Gluconacetobacter diazotrophicus PA1 5: one gene and its partners. The protein of the gene in region 1 interacts with the protein of each later gene in a pairwise test. Links are inferred from orthologs where the notes say so. Each region holds a gene or a part of one and is shown on either strand. Other genes may lie near its edges. The genes, in order: GDI_RS02470, dnaE and cyoB.

Region 1 (3,427 bases):
CTGCGATGGGCCGCATGACCGTCCTGGCCGACCTGGACCAGATCCCGGTCGACGATCCCATGAGCCTGGCGGAGACGGCGCGCATCGTGTCGGCCACGATCGACTGGCACGACCGGTCCCTGGCCGGCCATGTGCTGGATGGCCTGGCCCACGCGCGGCAGGTCCCGCCCGATGCCTATCGCCAGCAGGTCATTTCCGCCCTGGCGGCGTCGCCCGATATATCGATGCAGGCGCTGGGGCGGTTCCTGGACGCGCCGGACCGTCCGCTGCGGCTGACGCTGCGGCCGCCGCAACCGCTGAACCTGTTGATGCTGGGCGTGGCCCTGTCGATGGCCGGCGACCCGTCCACCGCCGGCCTGCTGGGCCTGTCCATCAGCACGCCATGACGTCCCGCCCCACGGATGCCGTGCATGTCGTGGGGGCATCCGGGCGGTCGGGGGCGGCGTTGTGCCGCGCCCTGTCGCGGTTGGATATTCCGGTCGTGCCGGTGGTGCGCGACGCGGCGCGCTGGCAGGCCACCGGGCTGGACGGATCATCCCGGGTCGCGGACCTGACCGGCCCGGCCGGTACGTTGCGCGCGGCGCTGGCCGATGCCACGCGGGTGGTCAGCACCGCCCATGCGCGGCATGTGCCGGCCCTGCTGGCGGCCATGCCCCCAGGTGCCACGCTGGTCTGCCTGGGCAGCACGCGCAAATTCACCCGCTGGCCCGACGATCACGGCAACGGGGTGCTGGCGGGCGAGGCCGCGCTGCTGCGGTCAGGCCGCGATGGGGTGATCCTGCATCCCACCATGATCTATGGCGCGCAGGGCGAAAACAACGTCCAGCGCCTGGCGGCGCTGCTGCGCCGCCTGCCGGTCACGCCCTTGCCGGGCGGCGGACGGACGCTGGTACAGCCGGTCCATCAGGACGACGTCACCAGCAGCCTGGTCGCGGCGCTTCGCCGCCCGTGGCACGGCCCCCATGCCCTGGTGATCGCGGGCGCGACGCGGCTGACCTATCGGGATTTCGCGGCGACCGTCGCGCGGCACGCAGGACTGCGCCCGCGCCCGGTGCTGGCGGTGCCGGCGGGGGCAATGATGGCGGCGGCCGCGATCGCACGATGGATTCCCGGCCTGCCGTCGGTCGGGCCGGCCGAAATCCGGCGCCTGCTGGAAGACAAGGCCTTCGATATCGGGGATATGGAACGGGAACTGGGGATCGTGCCGATCCCTCTGGAAGAGGGCCTGTCGCGCCTCTTCCCGAAGTGAATTTCCACCTTGTCGGGAAATCCGCTGGGGCGAACGACGGGGCTCGAACCCGCGACCACCGGTACCACAAACCGGCGCTCTACCAGCTGAGCTACGTCCGCCACAGCGGGCTGTGATTTAGAGAAGCTCGTCCGGCACGTCAATCACCCACAGGGTGAAAAAGAGCCCGGCCTTGCCCGGCGTTCCTACAAATCGCGCACGCCGGCCCGAATCCGGGCCACGGCTTCGGCCAGGATCGGGTCCTTCTTGCAGAAGGCGAATCGCACCAGATGGTCCGGTGCGTTGTCGGTACCATAGAAGGCCGAGACCGGAATCGCCGTGACCCGGCACCGTTCGGTCAGGGCACGGCAGAACGCCACGTCGTCCCCCGCGAAACCGGTCGAGCGGATATCCGCCACGATGAAATAGCTGCCGTCGCACGGCAGCACGTCGAAGCCGGCGGCGCGCAGCCCGTCGGACAACAAGTCGCGCTTGGCCTGCATGTCGGCGGCAAGGGTGGTGAAATAATCCGTATCCTTGTCCAGCCCCACCGCGACCGCGCGCTGCAGGTTCGGCGGCGTGGTGAAGGTCAGAAGCTGGTGCGCCTTGGCGACGGTCGCGGCGATGGCGGCCGGCGCGGTGACATAGCCGACCTTCCATCCGGTCAGCGAGAAGCTCTTGCCCGCGCTGCCGATGCGCACGCAACGCGGGCGCATGCCCGGCAGGGTCATCAGCGGGATATGGCGCGCACCGCCGAATGTCAGGTGCTCGTACACCTCGTCACAGATCGCATAGACCTGGTGGCGCGCCACCAGGTCGGCGATGAAGGCCAGTTCGTCCGGGCCGAAGACCTTGCCCGTCGGGTTCATCGGGGAATTGAGCATGATTGCCTTGGTCCTGGGCCCGAAAGCCGCCGCCAGTTCGGCACGCGGCAGGGACCAGTCCGGCGGTGTCAGGCGCACCGGCCGCGCCACGGCACCCAGCGCGCGGATCACCGGCAGGTAGGTGTCATAGAGCGGTTCCAGCACCACGACCTCATCCCCCGGATCGACCATCGCCATCAGCGAGGCCGCCAGGGCCTCGGTCGCGCCGGAGGTCACGATCACCTCGGTCGCCGGATCGACCGACAGGCCATAGAATCGCGCGTTCGACCGCGCGACCGCCGTCCGCAGTTCCGGGACCCCGGTCAGGGGCGGATACTGGTTGCGGCCGTCGCGCAGGGCCGCCGCCGCGGCTTCGATCAGATCGGCCGGTCCTTCGGTGTCCGGGAAGCCCTGGCCCAGATTGATGGCGTCATGCCGCGCCGCCAGCGCCGACATGACGGTGAAGATCGTCGTCGGCAGGCCGGACAGCATGCTGTTCAGCGATTTCATGAACATCCTTCCTTCGGACCCGTCCTGTGGGCCCTTCCCTGCTGCGATCCGTGCTGCAATCCGCCGGCCATGCGCAGATGTGCGTAAAATGCCGGCCTTTTGCAATCCGATCCGATTGCCCGAAAGCGCAACCCGTGCAACGGTGTCAGGTACGGGCGGCCCGCGGCGCCCACGGGATCGGGCGGGCGGCCCGGGCGTGTGCACATCGCTGCCCCGGGATTTCGGGGCTGCCCGGGGACATGACGACGCGGCATGAAAAAGATCGAGGCCATCATCAAGCCCTTCAAGCTGGACGAGGTGAAGGACGCCCTTCACGAGATCGGCCTGATGGGCATCACGGTGACCGAGGCCAAGGGATTCGGCCGCCAGAAAGGCCACACCGAACTGTATCGCGGCGCCGAATACATCGTCGATTTCCTGCCGAAGGTGAAGCTGGAGATCGTCTGCGCCGACAACTTGGTGGACCGCGCCGTCGAGACGATCATGGCCGCCGCGCGCACCGGGCGCATCGGTGACGGCAAGATCTTCATCCTGCCGGTGGAAGACGTCATCCGCATCCGCACCGGAGAGCACGGCGAGGAGGCCATCTGACCCGCCGCGCCACCATCCCCTTCCCGGCCGACGGAGACCGGTGCCCCCGTGGACACCGGCATGCTTCCGATAGCCGGTGCCGGGGTCCGTATGTCCTATCGACAACGGCGCCCCAGTCTCGTAACCGTTTCACCGCCGTGTCGTTCGGCATCCCAAGTTAAGGCAGGTAATCAGCAATGGCGAAAAAAGCCCCGAGTTCAGCTCCGACCACGACTCCGTCCCCATCGGCGGAGGC
Region 2 (7,596 bases), 2.6 Mb from region 1 along the record:
GTCATCGCCATTTTCTCGCTGGTCGGCATCGCGCTGGGTGTGGCCACGCTGATCATCGTCATGTCGGTGATGAACGGGTTCAAGGCCGACCTGATGGGGCGGATTCTCGGCCTGAACGGCGATCTCAGCCTGTTCGGCGTGACCCGCACCATCCAGAACTACGACGACCTGGCGGCGACCGTGCGGCAGGTGCCTGGCGTCGTCACCGCCACACCGCTGATCGAAGGGCAGGTACTGCTCAATTCCGGCAGCTACAACGCGGGCGGGATGGTACGGGGCATGACCCGCGCCGGGCTGCACGACCTGCATGAAATCAGCGATTCCCTCATCGCCGGGTCGCTGGACGATTTCGCGGGCAATGATGCGATCATCGTCGGCGTGACCCTGGCGGAACGGGCCGGGCTTTCCGTGGGGTCGAAGCTGACGCTGATCTCGCCCAACGGTGCGGCGACGCCCTTCGGCACCATGCCGCGCATCCGCGCCTATCGCGTGGTCGCGATCTTCGATGCCGGAATGCACGACTATAATTCCAGCTACGTCTTCCTGCCGCTGCCGGCGGCGCAGATCTATTTCGAAATGCCCGCCCAGGTGACGCAGGTCCAGGTGACGACCCGGGATGCGACGAACGTCCAGCCGGTGCGCATGGCGATCGAGCAGGCCGTCGCCGACCCGCGCATCCGCGTGCTGGACTGGACACAGAGCAACAACGCCTTCTTCGGCGCGGTCACGGTGGAACAGAACGTGATGTTCCTGATCCTGACCCTGATCGTGCTGGTGGCGGCCTTCAACGTGATTTCGTCCCTGATCATGATGGTCAAGGACAAGACCGGCGACATCGCGGTGCTGCGCACCATCGGCGCCAGCCGGGGGGCGATCATGCGCATCTTCCTGATGTGCGGGGCCTCGGTCGGCGTGACGGGCACGGTGGTCGGCACCGTGCTGGGCATCGTGTTCTGCCTGAATATCGAACGCATCCGGCAGGGGCTGCAATCGCTGACCGGGACCAACCTGTTCAACCCGGAAATCTATTACCTGGAACATCTGCCGGCCAAGCTGGTCTGGTCCCAGGTGTCCGAGGTCATCGTCATGGCGCTGGTCCTGTCGCTGCTGGCCACGCTCTACCCGTCCTGGCGTGCCGCCCGGACCGATCCCGTCGAGGCCCTGCGCCATGAGTGAGACCGTGAATGAGGCTGGCCGGGACCCGCTGGTGCTGTCCGACGTCTGGCGCACGTTCCACAGCGGGGACGAGCGGCTGGACGTGCTGCAGGGCGCGGACCTGACCCTGCGCGCGGGCGAGATCGTGGCCCTGGTCGCGCCGTCGGGCACCGGCAAATCGACCCTGCTGCATCTGGCCGGATTGCTGGAATCCCCTGATCGCGGGCAGGTCCTGGTCGGCGGCCAGGATGCGGGGCGCCTGGACGATTCCGGGCGCACGGCCATCCGCCGCCGCCGCATCGGCTTCGTCTACCAGTTCCATCACCTGCTGGCGGAATTCACGGCGCGGGAAAACGTGGTGCTGCCGCAACTGATCGCGGGTGTGGCCAGGGCCGACGCCCGTGCCCGGGCGGACGCGCTGCTGGGCTCGTTCGGGCTGGCGCACCGGCTGGACCATCTGCCCGGTCGCCTGTCGGGGGGCGAAAAGCAGCGCGTGGCCATCGCCCGCGCGCTGGCCAACCGGCCGGGCATCCTGCTGGCGGACGAACCGACCGGCAACCTGGACGTCCACACCTCGGACGCGGTGTTCGACGAATTGCTGCGCATGGTCCGGGGCGAGGGCGTGGCCGCCCTGATCGCGACCCATAACGAGGCCCTGGCCGCCCGCATGGACCGCGTCGTGACCCTGCGCGACGGACGGTTGGTGGACGTGGCCCCCGTGGCGTAGGATCGCGCCATGCCCCACGCCGATTTCGTCCATCTTCGCGTTCATTCCGCCTATTCGCTCAGCCAGGGGGCGATCCGCATCCCCGAGATCGCGTCCCTGGCGCAGGACATGCGCATGCCGGCGGTGGCGATCACCGATACCGGCAACCTGTTCGGGGCGCTGGAATTCTCGCAATATTGCTCGGGCAAGGGGGTGCAGCCGATCATCGGCTGTCAGGTCGGCCTGCCGCCGCGCAACGACAAGCCCGGCGCGCCGGCCGAGCCCGTCGTCCTGCTGGCGCAGGACGAAACCGGGCTGATGAACCTGCAATACCTGTCTTCGCAGGGGTTCCTGACGGGCGACACCGCCGAGCCGACGGTGACGCTGGACGTGCTGTGCGAGCGGGCGGAGGGACTGATCCTGCTGACCGGCGGCACGCGCGGCCCGCTGTTCCGCATGCTGGCCGACGGGCAGCAGGACGAGGTCGCGCAGTGGCTGGAACGGCTGCACGCCGCCTTCGGAGACCGGCTGGCGGTCGAACTGCACCGGCACGGGCTGCCGGTCGAAAAGGCGGTCGAACCCGGCATGATCGCGCTGGCCGACCGGATGGGCCTGCCGCTGGTCGCGACCAACGAATGCTTCTTCCCCCGGCCGGAGATGTACGAGGCGCATGACGCGCTGCTGTGCATCGCCCAGGGCCGCACGATGGCCGAGCGCGACCGCTGGCGGGTCACGCCGGAACATTGGTTCAAGCCCCCCGCGATGATGCGCGACCTGTTCGCGGACCTGCCGGAAGCCTGCGACAACACGCTGGCCATCGCCCGGCGCTGCGCGGTGCGGGTGGAAACCCGCAAGCCCCTGCTGCCGGTCTGCCCCAAGGTGCAGCCGGGCGCGACCGAGGAGCAGACCCTGCGCGCCATGGCCGAGGACGGGCTGGCCCGCCGGCTGGCGCGCATGGACATGGATGACGCGACCCGTCAGGTCTATCGCGACCGGCTGACGTTCGAGCTGGATATCATCGCGAAGATGGGCTTCCCCGGCTATTTCATGATCGTCGCGGACTTCATCCAGTGGGCGAAGGCGCATGACATTCCGGTGGGGCCGGGGCGCGGATCGGGGGCGGGGTCGCTGGCGGCCTGGGCGCTGACGATCACCGATATCGACCCGATTCCCTTCAACCTGCTGTTCGAACGGTTCCTGAACCCCGAACGCGTGTCGATGCCCGACTTCGACATCGATTTCTGCCAGGACCGGCGGGACGAGGTCATCCGCTACGTCCGCGGCGAATACGGTCCCGACCGCGTGGCGCAGATCATCACCTTCGGCAAGCTGCAGGCCCGGGCGGCGGTACGCGACGTGGGCCGCGTGCTGGGCCTGCCGTTCGGCATGGTCAACAAGGTCGCGGAACTGATCCCCAACAATCCGGCCAAGCCCGTGACCCTGAAACAGGCGATCGACGGCGAGCCCCGCCTGCAGGAGATGCGCGATACCGACGAGGCGATCCGCCGCCTGATGGAAATCGCGCTCCAGCTCGAAGGGCTGTACCGCCACGCCAGCACCCATGCGGCCGGCGTCGTGATCGGCGACCGGCAACTGGTCGAACTGGTGCCGCTCTACCGCGATCCCAAGAGCGACATGCTGGTCACCCAGTACAACATGAAGTTCGTCGAGCAGGCGGGGCTGGTGAAGTTCGACTTCCTGGGCCTGACCACCCTGACCATCCTGCAGCGCGCCTGCCAGTTCCTGAAGGGGCTGGACGTGACGGTCGATCTGACCACGCTGCCGCTGGACGACGCCCCGACGTACGAGATGCTGGCGCGCGGCGACACGGGCGGCGTGTTCCAGTTCGAAGGCGCGGGCATGCGCGACGTGCTGAAGCAGATGCGCCCGACGCGGCTGGAGGACCTGATCGCCGCCGTGGCGCTCTACCGTCCCGGCCCCATGGCCAACATCCCCGATTACTGCCGCCGCAAGCACGGCGAGGCGTGGGAGCCCCCGCACGAGGAGATCCGCTCGATCCTGGAAGAGACCTACGGCATCATGGTCTACCAGGAACAGGTGATGCAGATCGCCCAGAAGATGGCGGGCTACAGCCTGGGCGGCGCCGACCTGCTGCGCCGCGCGATGGGCAAGAAGATCCGCGCCGAGATGGACAAGCAGCGCGAGATCTTCACCGAGGGCGCGGTCGGTCGCGGCATCGACCCCGAGAAGGCGGCCGAGGTCTTCGACCTGATGGCCAAGTTCGCCGATTACGGCTTCAACAAATCCCACGCCGCCGCCTATGCGCTGGTGTCGTACCAGACGGCGTGGATGAAGGCGAACCATCCGGTGCCGTTCCTGGCCGCCTGCATGTCTCTGGCGCGGGAAAAGACCGACAAGCTGGCGGCCCTGCGGCAGGAGGCCGAGCGGCTGGGCATTCCCGTCCTGCCGCCCGACATCAACGCTTCGGGGCCGGATTTCACCGTCGAGCGCCTGGCCGACGGCCGCCTGGGCATCCGCTACGCGCTGGCGGCGGTCAAGAAGGTCGGATTCGCGGCGATGGAGGCCCTGGTGGCGTCGCGCGGCGACCGTCCGTTCGCCGACCTGTCGGACCTGGCGGCGCGTGTGGACCCGCGCCAGTTGAACAAGATGCAGATCGAAAACCTGGCCAAGGCCGGGGCCTTCGACACGGTGGTGCCCAACCGCGCCCTGGTCGCGGCGGCGGCGGAGACGGTCCTGCGCCGCGCCAACACCAAGGCGCAGGAGGCCGCGAGCGGCCAGATCGGCCTGTTCGGCGGCGGAGGGCCCACGCCGGCGCCGGAACCGCTGCGCCTGCCGGACGTGACCGACTGGCCGGAATTCGAACGGCTGGGGATGGAGGCCGAGGCCATCGGCTTCCACCTGACGGCGCATCCGCTCGATTCCTACGGCCTGCTGCTGCGCCGGCTGGGGGCCGTGCGCGCCACGGCGCTGGAGGCCGCCGCCCAGGCCGGGCTGACGCGGGTCAAGATCGCCGGCTGCGTGGTCGACCGCAAGGAACGCCCGACCCGCACCGGCAGCAAGATGGCCTGGGTGCGCCTGTCCGATTCCAGCGGCGGGTGCGAGGTCACGCTGTTTTCCGAGGTCCTGTCGCGCACCCGCGACATCCTGACCGCCGGCACCGCCGTGCTGGTGACGGCCGATCTGCGCCTGGACGGCGAGGCCCTGCGCATCACCGGCAGCGACGTGGTGGCGCTGGAACAGGCGGCGGCCGACGCGGCGGCGGAACTGCGCATCTGGTTCGACCGCGAGGACGCGATCACCCCGATCCACGCCATCCTGTCCGAGGAGAAGGGGGGGCGCGGCAAGGTCATCCTGCTGCCGTCGGTGGCCGAAACCCGCGATGTCGAGGTGCGGCTGGGCGGCGCCTATCGCGTCACGCCGCGCATGGCGCAGATGATCAAGGCCGTCGCCGGCGTGGCCCGGGTCGAACAGGGATAGGATCAGGGGTAGGGGCAGTTTCCCGCCGCGCCGCGCTTGCATTGCACGGCAAAAAAGGTCATATCGACGCCCGTCGGCCCCTCGGCCGGCAATTCGCACGCGAAGCAGTGCCTCTGGTGTCCTGCGGGATTTCCCCCGGGACCGGCGCTTCGCGGAGGACCAACCAGAAGATCAAGGATTTGGCCGATCATGGCTATGCCCGATTTCACGATGCGCCAGCTGCTGGAAGCCGGCGTTCATTTCGGACACCACACCCGCCGCTGGAACCCGCGCATGGCGCCGTTCCTGTTCGGCGTGCGCAACCAGGTTCACATCATCGATCTGCAGCAGACGGTGCCGATGCTGGACCGCGCGCTGAAGGCGATCCGTGACACCGTCGCCGGCGGTGGCCGCGTCCTGTTCGTCGGCACCAAGCGCGCCGCCGCCGACCAGATCGCCGAGGCCGCGAAGCGGTCCGGCCAGTATTACGTCAACCACCGCTGGCTGGGCGGCATGCTGACGAATTGGAAGACCATCACCGGTTCGATCAAGCGCCTGCGCCAGATCGACGACATGCTGACCGGGGACACGCACGGCCTGACGAAGAAGGAAATCCTGGACATCACCCGCAACCGCGAGAAGCTGGAGCGGTCGCTGGGTGGTATCAAGGAGATGGGCGGCCTGCCGGACATCCTGTTCGTGATCGACACGAACAAGGAGAAGCTGGCCGTCGAGGAAGCCAACAAGCTGGGCATCCCGGTCGTCGCGATCCTGGACAGGCAATTCCGATCCGCGCGGCGGTGACTTTCCAGATCCCGGAAAATAGAAGATTGCCATCCGCGGCCATCGCCCTGTAGTTGAGAACTGGTGTGGGGCGGGGTGCTGATCGGCATCTCGACGAAGATGGGCGCGTCGGGCCAGGATTTCGGCGCCGCCGAGGAACTGCCGGTCGACACGGCGGCCGAAGCCGCCGCGGCCGAGGCTGCCCCCGCGGCCTGAGTGTCGCGGACTGGAGTTTGACGGGTTCCACCCCGCGCCGCCCGGGCGGCGCGGGGTGGGATCTTCACGATGACAGATGCAAGGGCGCGCCCTGCCGTCACGGCAGGGCGCGCGCCTGCCTTGAGGAGTGACGCATATGGCGGAGATTACCGCAGCCCTGGTGAAGGAACTTCGCGAGAAGACCGGTGCCGGCATGATGGACTGCAAGAAGGCCCTGAACGAGGCCGGCGGCGAGATCGAGGGCGCGATCGACTGGCTGCGCACCAAGGGCCTGGCGGCGGCCGCGAAGAAGTCGGGCCGCGTGACGGCCGAGGGCCTGGTGGCCGTGGCCTCGGCCCCCCGCGCTGCCGCGATGGTCGAAGTGAACGCCGAAACCGACTTCGTCGCGCGCAACGAGAGCTTCCAGGCGTTCGTCGAGGCCGTGGCCCGCGCTGCGCTGACCGCCGGCGAGGACCTGGAGAAGATCAAGGCCGTGGTGCTGGACAGCGGCCGCACCGTCGCTGACGAGCTGACCCACCTGATCGCGACGATCGGCGAGAACATGTCGATCCGCCGCGCCCGCGTGCTGAGCGTGCCGTCGGGCGTCGTCGCCAGCTACATCCATTCCGCCGTCCGTCCGGGCCTGGGCAAGATCGGCGTCCTGGCCGCCATCGAAGCCCCGTCCGAGAGCGAGGCGCTGGAACTGCTGGGCCGCCAGGTCGGCATGCATGTCGCCGCCACCCGCCCGGCCGCGCTGGACATCGACAGCGTCGATCCCGCGTCGCTGGAGCGCGAGCGTGCGGTGCTGGTCGAGCAGGCCCGTGCCTCCGGCAAGCCCGAAGCGATCATCGAGAAGATGGTCGAAGGCCGCATCCGCAAGTTCTACGAGGAAGTGGTCCTGCTGGAGCAGGTCTGGGTGCATGACGGCGAAAGCACCGTCCGCAAGGTCGTCCAGAAGGCCGGCGCCAAGCTGAGCGGCTTCGATCGCTTCCAGCTCGGTGAAGGCATCGAGAAGGAAGAGAACGACTTCGCGGCCGAGGTCGCCAAGGCGGCCGGCGTCTGACCGGCACGCGACCCTCTGATCGCAGCCTGAACGGGGCGGGGCCTTCCTGATGGAATGGGAGGCACCCGCCCTTGTGCTGTCTGCGTCCCCCTATGGCGAAAGCAGCGCCATCGTCCATCTGCTGACCGAGGATCTCGGCCTGGTCCACGGCCTGGCCCGTGGGGGCACCGCCCGCGCCAACCGCGCGCTGTGGCAGCCCGGTAACCTGATCCGCGCCTCCTGGCGGGGGCGCCTGCCGGACCAGTTGGGCAATCTG
Region 3 (6,570 bases), 1.6 Mb from region 1 along the record:
GGCTGGATCGTGGCGGGGCCGGTGCGGCTGCGCCTGGACATTGCCGAAAAGATGTCCGCCGAATTGCGCTGGCGGGCGCGCAACGGCCCGGTCCCGCTGCCCGACGGCCTGTCGTCGCGCCTGGGCGTCCGGCCCGAGGCCGTGGCCGCGATCCTGAAGGCGCTGGATATTCCCGTCCGCGCGGCCCGCCCGCTGAAGGACAGCGAATACGGCCCCGTCGCGCCGCCGATGCTGGCCGTCACCCAGGACGCGCGACGGCGCCAGCGGCAACAGCAACAGCGCACACGCCCCGTCCCGGTCGAAATGGACCGTCCCGCCGGGCCCGCCACCGGATTCGCGGTGGCGGATCGATCCCGCCCCGCGCCCCGGCCCGGCGGCGAGCGCCGGCCGGCGACGCATGTCCCGGACGGCCCTTTCGCCGCACTGGCGGTGCTGAAACAGCGCCGGTCATGAAGGAAGACCGCCACCCAGCCGCCAGCGGGGCGGATGACGCCGCGATCGCGGCGCAGCGGCTGGATTTGTGGCTGTGGTGCGCCCGGTTCGCGCGACATCGCCCCGATTGCGCCCGCATGGCGCAGGATGGGCTGGTACGCATCAACCGCCAGCGAACCGAGAAAGCCCACGCCCTGGTGCGGCGGGGGGACGTCCTGACCCTGCCGGGAGCGGGGGATCATGGCGTGATGGTCGTGCGGGTCCTGGGCCTGGTACCGCGACGCGGATCGGCCACGCTTGCCCGCCTGCTCTATGATATAGTGCCCGAGCAGGCAGAGGCTGGATAGTGCCATAAGCGGGCCCGCCATCCAGGTCGTCTTTGGCTCGCCCTTTGACTTGCCATGGCGCCAAAAGGCTTTCATACCTGCCCGCATCGTAGGCGAGGACCCGCAAACGGCCCCTCGCCGGCCCCAGGCTGGTCCGATGTCATCAACAGGCGATGCCATCCCCAGCATCAGATAATCGGAGACGAGCGATGACCTACGTGGTCACCGAAAACTGCATCCGCTGCAAATTCATGGACTGTGTCGAGGTGTGCCCGGTCGACTGCTTCTATGCCGGCGAAAATTTCCTGGTCATCAACCCCGATGAGTGCATCGATTGCGGCGTGTGTGAGCCTGAATGCCCGGCGGAAGCCATCGTCCCCGACAGCGACGACCGCGCCGCGGCCTGGGCCGAGATCAACGCATCCTATTCCGCCAAATGGCCCAACATCACCCGCAAGGGTACCGCCCCGGCCGATGCCGAGGAATGGAAGGACAAGCCGGGCAAGAAGGACCTGCTGTCCCCCGAGCCGCACAAGGACTGAGCAGAAGACGACACCCCGTCGGGATAATACCCGGCGGGGTACAGGGCCCGCCCCGGACACATGAAAAGGCCGGTGAGGATTTCTCCTCACCGGCCTTTTTCAATGAAAAACGTGACCGGGCCGAAACCCGGTCACGCTCTCCATGCGGACAGTCCAGGACCCAGGTGCCCGGGGGCACCTGGATGATGGCTGTTACCGCGACATCATGTTGATCGCGGTGTCGTGCATGATGAACACGGTGCCGACGATCAGGATCAGCACCGCCGTAACCGTGAAGACGAAGGCCATCACGTTCCAACGCTGCTCGGACGACGTGTTCATGTGGAGGAAGAACACCAGATGAACCACGACCTGCACCGCCGCCAGGATGGCGATGGCGGCAATCGTGCCGGACGGCGAGAAGCTGTGCGCCATGACGACGCCGAAGGCCGCCGCCGTCAGCACGACGGAAATCACGAACCCGGTAAGGTAAGACCCTACGCTTCCGTGGCTCGAGCCCGAATGGGCAGTGTGCGCGTCAGCCATCAGATCACACTCATCAGATAGACAAAGGTGAAGACACAGATCCAGACGATGTCCAGAAAGTGCCAGAACAGGCTGAGGCAGGTCAGCTTGTTCATCATCCGCTCGGACAGGACGGTCTGGCCCATCGACTGGACCATCAGGACCGCCATCCACAGCAGGCCGCAGGTCACGTGCAGGCCGTGCGTTCCCACCAGGGTGAAGAAGGACGACAGGAACGCGCTGCGATCCGGGCCGTTGCCTTCAGCCACCATATGCGAGAATTCGCGGATTTCCATGAACAGGAACCCCAGACCCATCAGGAAGGTCAGGACCAGCCATCCTCGCATCGCGCCCAGCTTGTTCTTGTGGGCGTTGATCATGGCAAAGCCATAGGTGATCGAGCTGACCAGCAGAAGCGCCGTTTCAATCCCGACGCCATTCAGCTCGAAGAGGTCCTTGCCGGTGGGACCACCGGCAAACTGGGTGCGCATCACCGCGAACACTGCGAACAGTGTGCCGAAGATGAGGCAGTCCGTCATCAGATACAGCCAGAACCCGAACACCACCGGAGATTCGTGGTGTTCCTCGTGGGCGTGGGCCGCGTCAGCAGTTATATCGTGCGCCATTATTCCGCCGCCTGTGCTGCCAAGAGGTTACGGGTATGCTCGTTCTCGATACGGGCAACTTCGGCCGCCGGCACGTAGTAGTCGACGTCGTTGTTGCTGCTCCGCGCGATCAGGGTCCCAATGACACCGAGCAGGCCGACAGCCGCGAGCCACCAGATGTACCAGACCGCGGCGAAGCCGAGGATCAGGCTGAACACACCGATGAAGAAGCCAGCCGACGTGTTCTTCGGCATGTGGATCGGCTGATAGGTCGCACCGGCCGAACGGGTGTCGATGCCGGCTTCCTTGTCGTGGGCGAAGGCATCCAGCTCGTGCACCGTGGGCACAACCGCGAAGTTGTAGAACGGCGGCGGGGACGAGGTGGACCATTCCAGCGTGCGCGCATTCCACGGATCGCCCGTCAGGTCACGGCTTTCCGGCAGGTTGCGGTCACGGATCGAGACATAGATCTGGGTCAGCTGGCAGACCACGCCCAGCGCGACGATCGCGGCGCCGATCGAGGCCATCACCATCCACGGATGCCAGGCCGGGTTGTCATAGTGGTCCATGCGACGCGTCATGCCCTCGAAACCCAGGACATAGAGCGGCATGAACGCCATGTAGAAACCCACGAGCCAGCACCAGAAGGCACGCTTGCCCCAGGCTTCGTTCATCTTGAAGCCGAAAGCCTTCGGCCACCAGAAAGCCATCGCGGCGACATAACCGAAATACACACCGCCGATGATGACGTTGTGGAAGTGGGCGATGACGAACAGGCTGTTGTGCAGGACGAAGTCGGCGGCCGGGATGGCCAGCATGACGCCGGTCATGCCACCGATGGAGAAGGTGACCATGAAGCCGATCACCCAGTACATGATGCCGTTGAACTCAACACGGCCCTTGTAGATGGTGAACAGCCAGTTGAAGATCTTCACGCCCGTCGGGATCGCGATGATCATCGTCATGATGCCGAAGAACGCGTTGACGTTGGCGCCGGCGCCCATGGTGAAGAAGTGATGCGCCCATACCACCAGCGACAGGCCCATGATCGAGCAGGTCGCGTAGACCATGGTGTTGTAGCCGAACAGCGGCTTGCGCGAGAAGGTCTGCGTGATTTCCGAGAACGCGCCGAAGGCCGGCAGGACCAGGATGTAGACTTCCGGATGACCCCACGCCCAGATCAGGTTGAGGTACAGCATCTGGTTGCCGCCACCGTCATTGGTGAAGAAGTGCATCCCGAAATAACGGTCCAGACCCAGCAGAGCCAGGGCCACCGTCAGGAACGGGAACGCCACCATGATCAGCACGGTGTTGCAGAGGATGGTCCAGGTGAACACCGGCATCTTCATGAAGGTCATGCCGGGGGCGCGCATCTTCACGATGGTCGTGAAGAAGTTGATGCCCGTCAGCAGCGTGCCGACACCCGAAAGCTGCACGGCCCAGATGTAGTAGTCGACGCCGACGCCGGGGCTGAACTGCAGTTCCGACAGGGGCGGATACGCCAGCCAGCCGCACTGCGAGAACTCGCCGATGAACAGCGAGATGTTGATCAGGACGAAGCTGATCGTCGTCATCCAGAAGCTGACCGAGTTCACGAACGGGAAGGCCACGTCGCGGGCACCGATCTGCAGCGGCACGATCACGTTCATCAGTCCGCTCATGAACGCCATCGCCATGAAGAAGATCATGATGGTGCCGTGGGCCGAGAAGATCTGGTCGTAATGGTGCGGCGGCAGGTAGCCCGGATTGCCGGCATAGGCCAGCGCGAGCTGCGAGCGCATCATGACGGCGTCCGCGAAGCCGCGGGCAAGGGCGAGCAGGGCCAAGACGATATACATCACGCCGAGACGCTTGTGATCGACCGAGGTGAGCCACTCTTTCCAGAGATAGCCCCACTTGCCGTAATAGGTGATCAGGCCAAGGACGGCCAGCCCGACGATCGCGACGCCGGCGAAGGTTCCAACAAGAATCGGCACATCGAACGGGATGTCCGACCAGCTTAATTTTCCTAACATCTGTCCTATTCCTTCATATTCATGTCGGACATTGCGGACTGCACCGGCTTCAACTTGCCCGTGCCCTCATCCATGATCATGCCGTTGTTGTACTTGGCCACGATCCCATCGAAGAAGCTGGATGAAACGTGCGAGAAATACTCGACCGGGTTCTTCTCGCTGGGCGCCGCCAGCTTGGGATAGTTCGAACCGTCGAGCTGTTCGGAGGACGCCTTAACCTTCTGGACCCAGGCGTTGTAGTCGTCGTTGCTCATCGCCAGCGCGCGGAACTGCATGTCCGAGAAGCCGCGGCCGCTGAAGTTGGCCGATTCACCCAGGTAGTTGCCGGCTTCGTTGGCAATCAGGTGAAGCTGCGTGCGCATGCCGGCCATGGCGTAGACCTGCGAGCCGAGCTGCGGAATGAAGAACGAGTTCATGACCGAATCAGAGGTGATCCGGAAATCGACCGGCGTATTCACCGGGAAGGCCATCTGGTTGACGGTGGCGATCCCCTCGTCGGGGTAGATGAACAGCCACTTCCAGTCCAGGGCGACGACATCGACATGAATCGGCTTCACGTTCGTTTCGTCATCGATCGGGCGATAGGGGTCGAGCGAATGGCAGGTCTGATAGGTCAGGACCGCCAGGAACAGGATGATCAGGCTGGGCACGAGCCAGATCACGACCTCGATCTTGTTGGAATGCGCCCATTTCGGAAGATATTCGGCGCTCGTGTTCGACTGGCGGTACTGCCACGCGAACAGCAGCGTCAGGACGATGACCGGCACGACGACCAGCAGCATCGCGTAGGTCGCGCTCAGGATCAGGCTCTTTTCCTGAACACCGATGACGCCCTTGGGGTTGAGGGTCACCCAGTCACATCCCGCCAAGAGGAACGCTGAGGACAAACACAATAAATTCGATAATCTTGGCAAGATTTTTTTCTTCATCTCACGCCTCGTTGGTTTCGACATCACCCTTGCTCACATGCTCGCTTCGTCCACGGGCTTAAAACAACAACGGTCACGTTTCATGTTTACTGCGGAACCCGATCAGGCATCCCACCGTTCTTCACTTCAAGTGACATCAAGCCTTCGTCCACCCCCCTGATTCGAATAGGAGGTCTTCGTCGGATCGTCTCCCTCATGAGTTTACCCCGGCCATTCGACCATGATCTCGATCAAGGATTCCGATCGGCGATGCCCTCCTCCGCCGGATCGGGCAGAGACGGATACCCTCGTGCCGCCTAGTGTCCAGAAGCGTCCTATCTGCGCAGATACCCTTTCGTACAGTTCTCTATCTGCCTTATCCGACCGGAAGGACCTGACAAGCAAGACTTCACATAATGTTTCATATTATTACGAGTCAACGAAATGCCTGGGATTAAGTCCCATGATTTCAACAAGATCCTCGCATGTCGGAGAGTTCACATCGCCGTCATCGAACTCTTTCCGAGGCAGAATAAGTCTTATTTTTGGCAAATTCCCAAGGCGTTTTTGCCTGCATCTCTTTCCCGGGCCAGGGCGATGCACAAAAAAAGCCCCGCCGGATGGCGGGGCTTGCAGGATTCCGGGACCACGGGGCCCATGGGGTCGCGTCAGTTATCCTGATTGCTGCGCACGCCCATGAACTGCAGCAGGAACTGGAACAGGTTGATAAAGTTCAGGTAAAGGGTCAGCGCGTCATAGACCGAGCGCTTCGCCGCGCCTTCGGGGCCTTCGTAATAGGCGAACTGCTGGTAGGTCATCTTGATGCGCTGGGTGTCGAAGCCGCCAGGCCGACGAAGATGAAGACGCCGACGACGCTGTACAGCATATAGAGGGCCGAGCTGTGCAGGAACATGTTGACCAGCCCCGCGATCACCAGCCCGAACAGGCCCATGAGCAGGAACGAGCCGAACCGCGTCAGGTCGGTCCGGGTAACGTAGCCCCAGATCGACATGGCCGAGAACGTCCCCGCCGTCACGAAGAATACGCGGACCACCGACACCCCGGTGAAGGTCAGCAGGATGCTGGACAGGCTGGCGCCCATCACGGCGCAGAACAGCCAGAACAGCGCCTGCACCGCCTGCCGGGACAGCCGGTTCACCCCCAGCGACATGACCAGCACGAAGCCCAGCGGCGCGATCATCGCCAGCATGCCCAGGCCGGTCGGCCGCACGGCGACA

Evidence for each region.
Region 2: the proteins of GDI_RS02470 (region 1) and dnaE interact in binary tests that used the Escherichia coli proteins (3 or more experiments, as listed by UniProt). The link is inferred for Gluconacetobacter diazotrophicus PA1 5 from one-to-one orthologs.
Region 3: the proteins of GDI_RS02470 (region 1) and cyoB interact in binary tests that used the Escherichia coli proteins (3 or more experiments, as listed by UniProt). The link is inferred for Gluconacetobacter diazotrophicus PA1 5 from one-to-one orthologs.

The regions. Positions count from the first base shown.
Region 1 is NC_010125.1:521,096-524,522, reverse strand. What follows is about bases 519-3,427. They hold GDI_RS02470 (aminotransferase), read right to left. Parts: upstream 2,602-3,427; coding sequence 1,435-2,601; downstream 519-1,434. Other genes in these bases: glnA (type I glutamate--ammonia ligase), read left to right, coding at 3,369-3,427; GDI_RS02465 (P-II family nitrogen regulator), read left to right, coding at 2,854-3,192; GDI_RS02480 (SDR family oxidoreductase), read left to right, coding at 519-1,249. In the rest of the region: GDI_RS02485 (hypothetical protein), read left to right, coding at 1-386; more of GDI_RS02480, read left to right, coding at 383-518. UniProt on the Escherichia coli protein: Shows aminotransferase activity with methionine and histidine as substrates, and to a lesser extent also with phenylalanine.
Region 2 is NC_010125.1:3,106,288-3,113,883, reverse strand. What follows is about bases 1,548-5,520. They hold dnaE (DNA polymerase III subunit alpha), read left to right. Parts: upstream 1,548-1,891; coding sequence 1,892-5,320; downstream 5,321-5,520. Other genes in these bases: GDI_RS14300 (ABC transporter ATP-binding protein), read left to right, coding at 1,548-1,882. Also shown: GDI_RS14305 (lipoprotein-releasing ABC transporter permease subunit), read left to right, coding at 1-1,176; more of GDI_RS14300, read left to right, coding at 1,169-1,547; tsf (translation elongation factor Ts), read left to right, coding at 6,435-7,340; DNA repair protein RecO, read left to right, coding at 7,390-7,596. UniProt on the Escherichia coli protein: DNA polymerase III is a complex, multichain enzyme responsible for most of the replicative synthesis in bacteria. This DNA polymerase also exhibits 3' to 5' exonuclease activity. The alpha chain is the DNA polymerase catalytic subunit.
Region 3 is NC_010125.1:2,074,091-2,080,660, forward strand. The notes cover bases 1,928-4,874. They hold cyoB (cytochrome o ubiquinol oxidase subunit I), read right to left. Parts: upstream 4,425-4,874; coding sequence 2,430-4,424; downstream 1,928-2,429. Other genes in these bases: cyoC (cytochrome o ubiquinol oxidase subunit III), read right to left, coding at 1,928-2,430; cyoA (ubiquinol oxidase subunit II), read right to left, coding at 4,430-4,874. Outside these bases: GDI_RS09680 (helicase-related protein), read left to right, coding at 1-453; GDI_RS09685 (RNA-binding S4 domain-containing protein), read left to right, coding at 450-779; ferredoxin FdxA, read left to right, coding at 968-1,300; cyoD (cytochrome o ubiquinol oxidase subunit IV), read right to left, coding at 1,493-1,825; more of cyoC, read right to left, coding at 1,825-1,927; more of cyoA, read right to left, coding at 4,875-5,353. UniProt on the Escherichia coli protein: Cytochrome bo(3) ubiquinol oxidase is the terminal enzyme in the aerobic respiratory chain of E.coli that predominates when cells are grown at high aeration.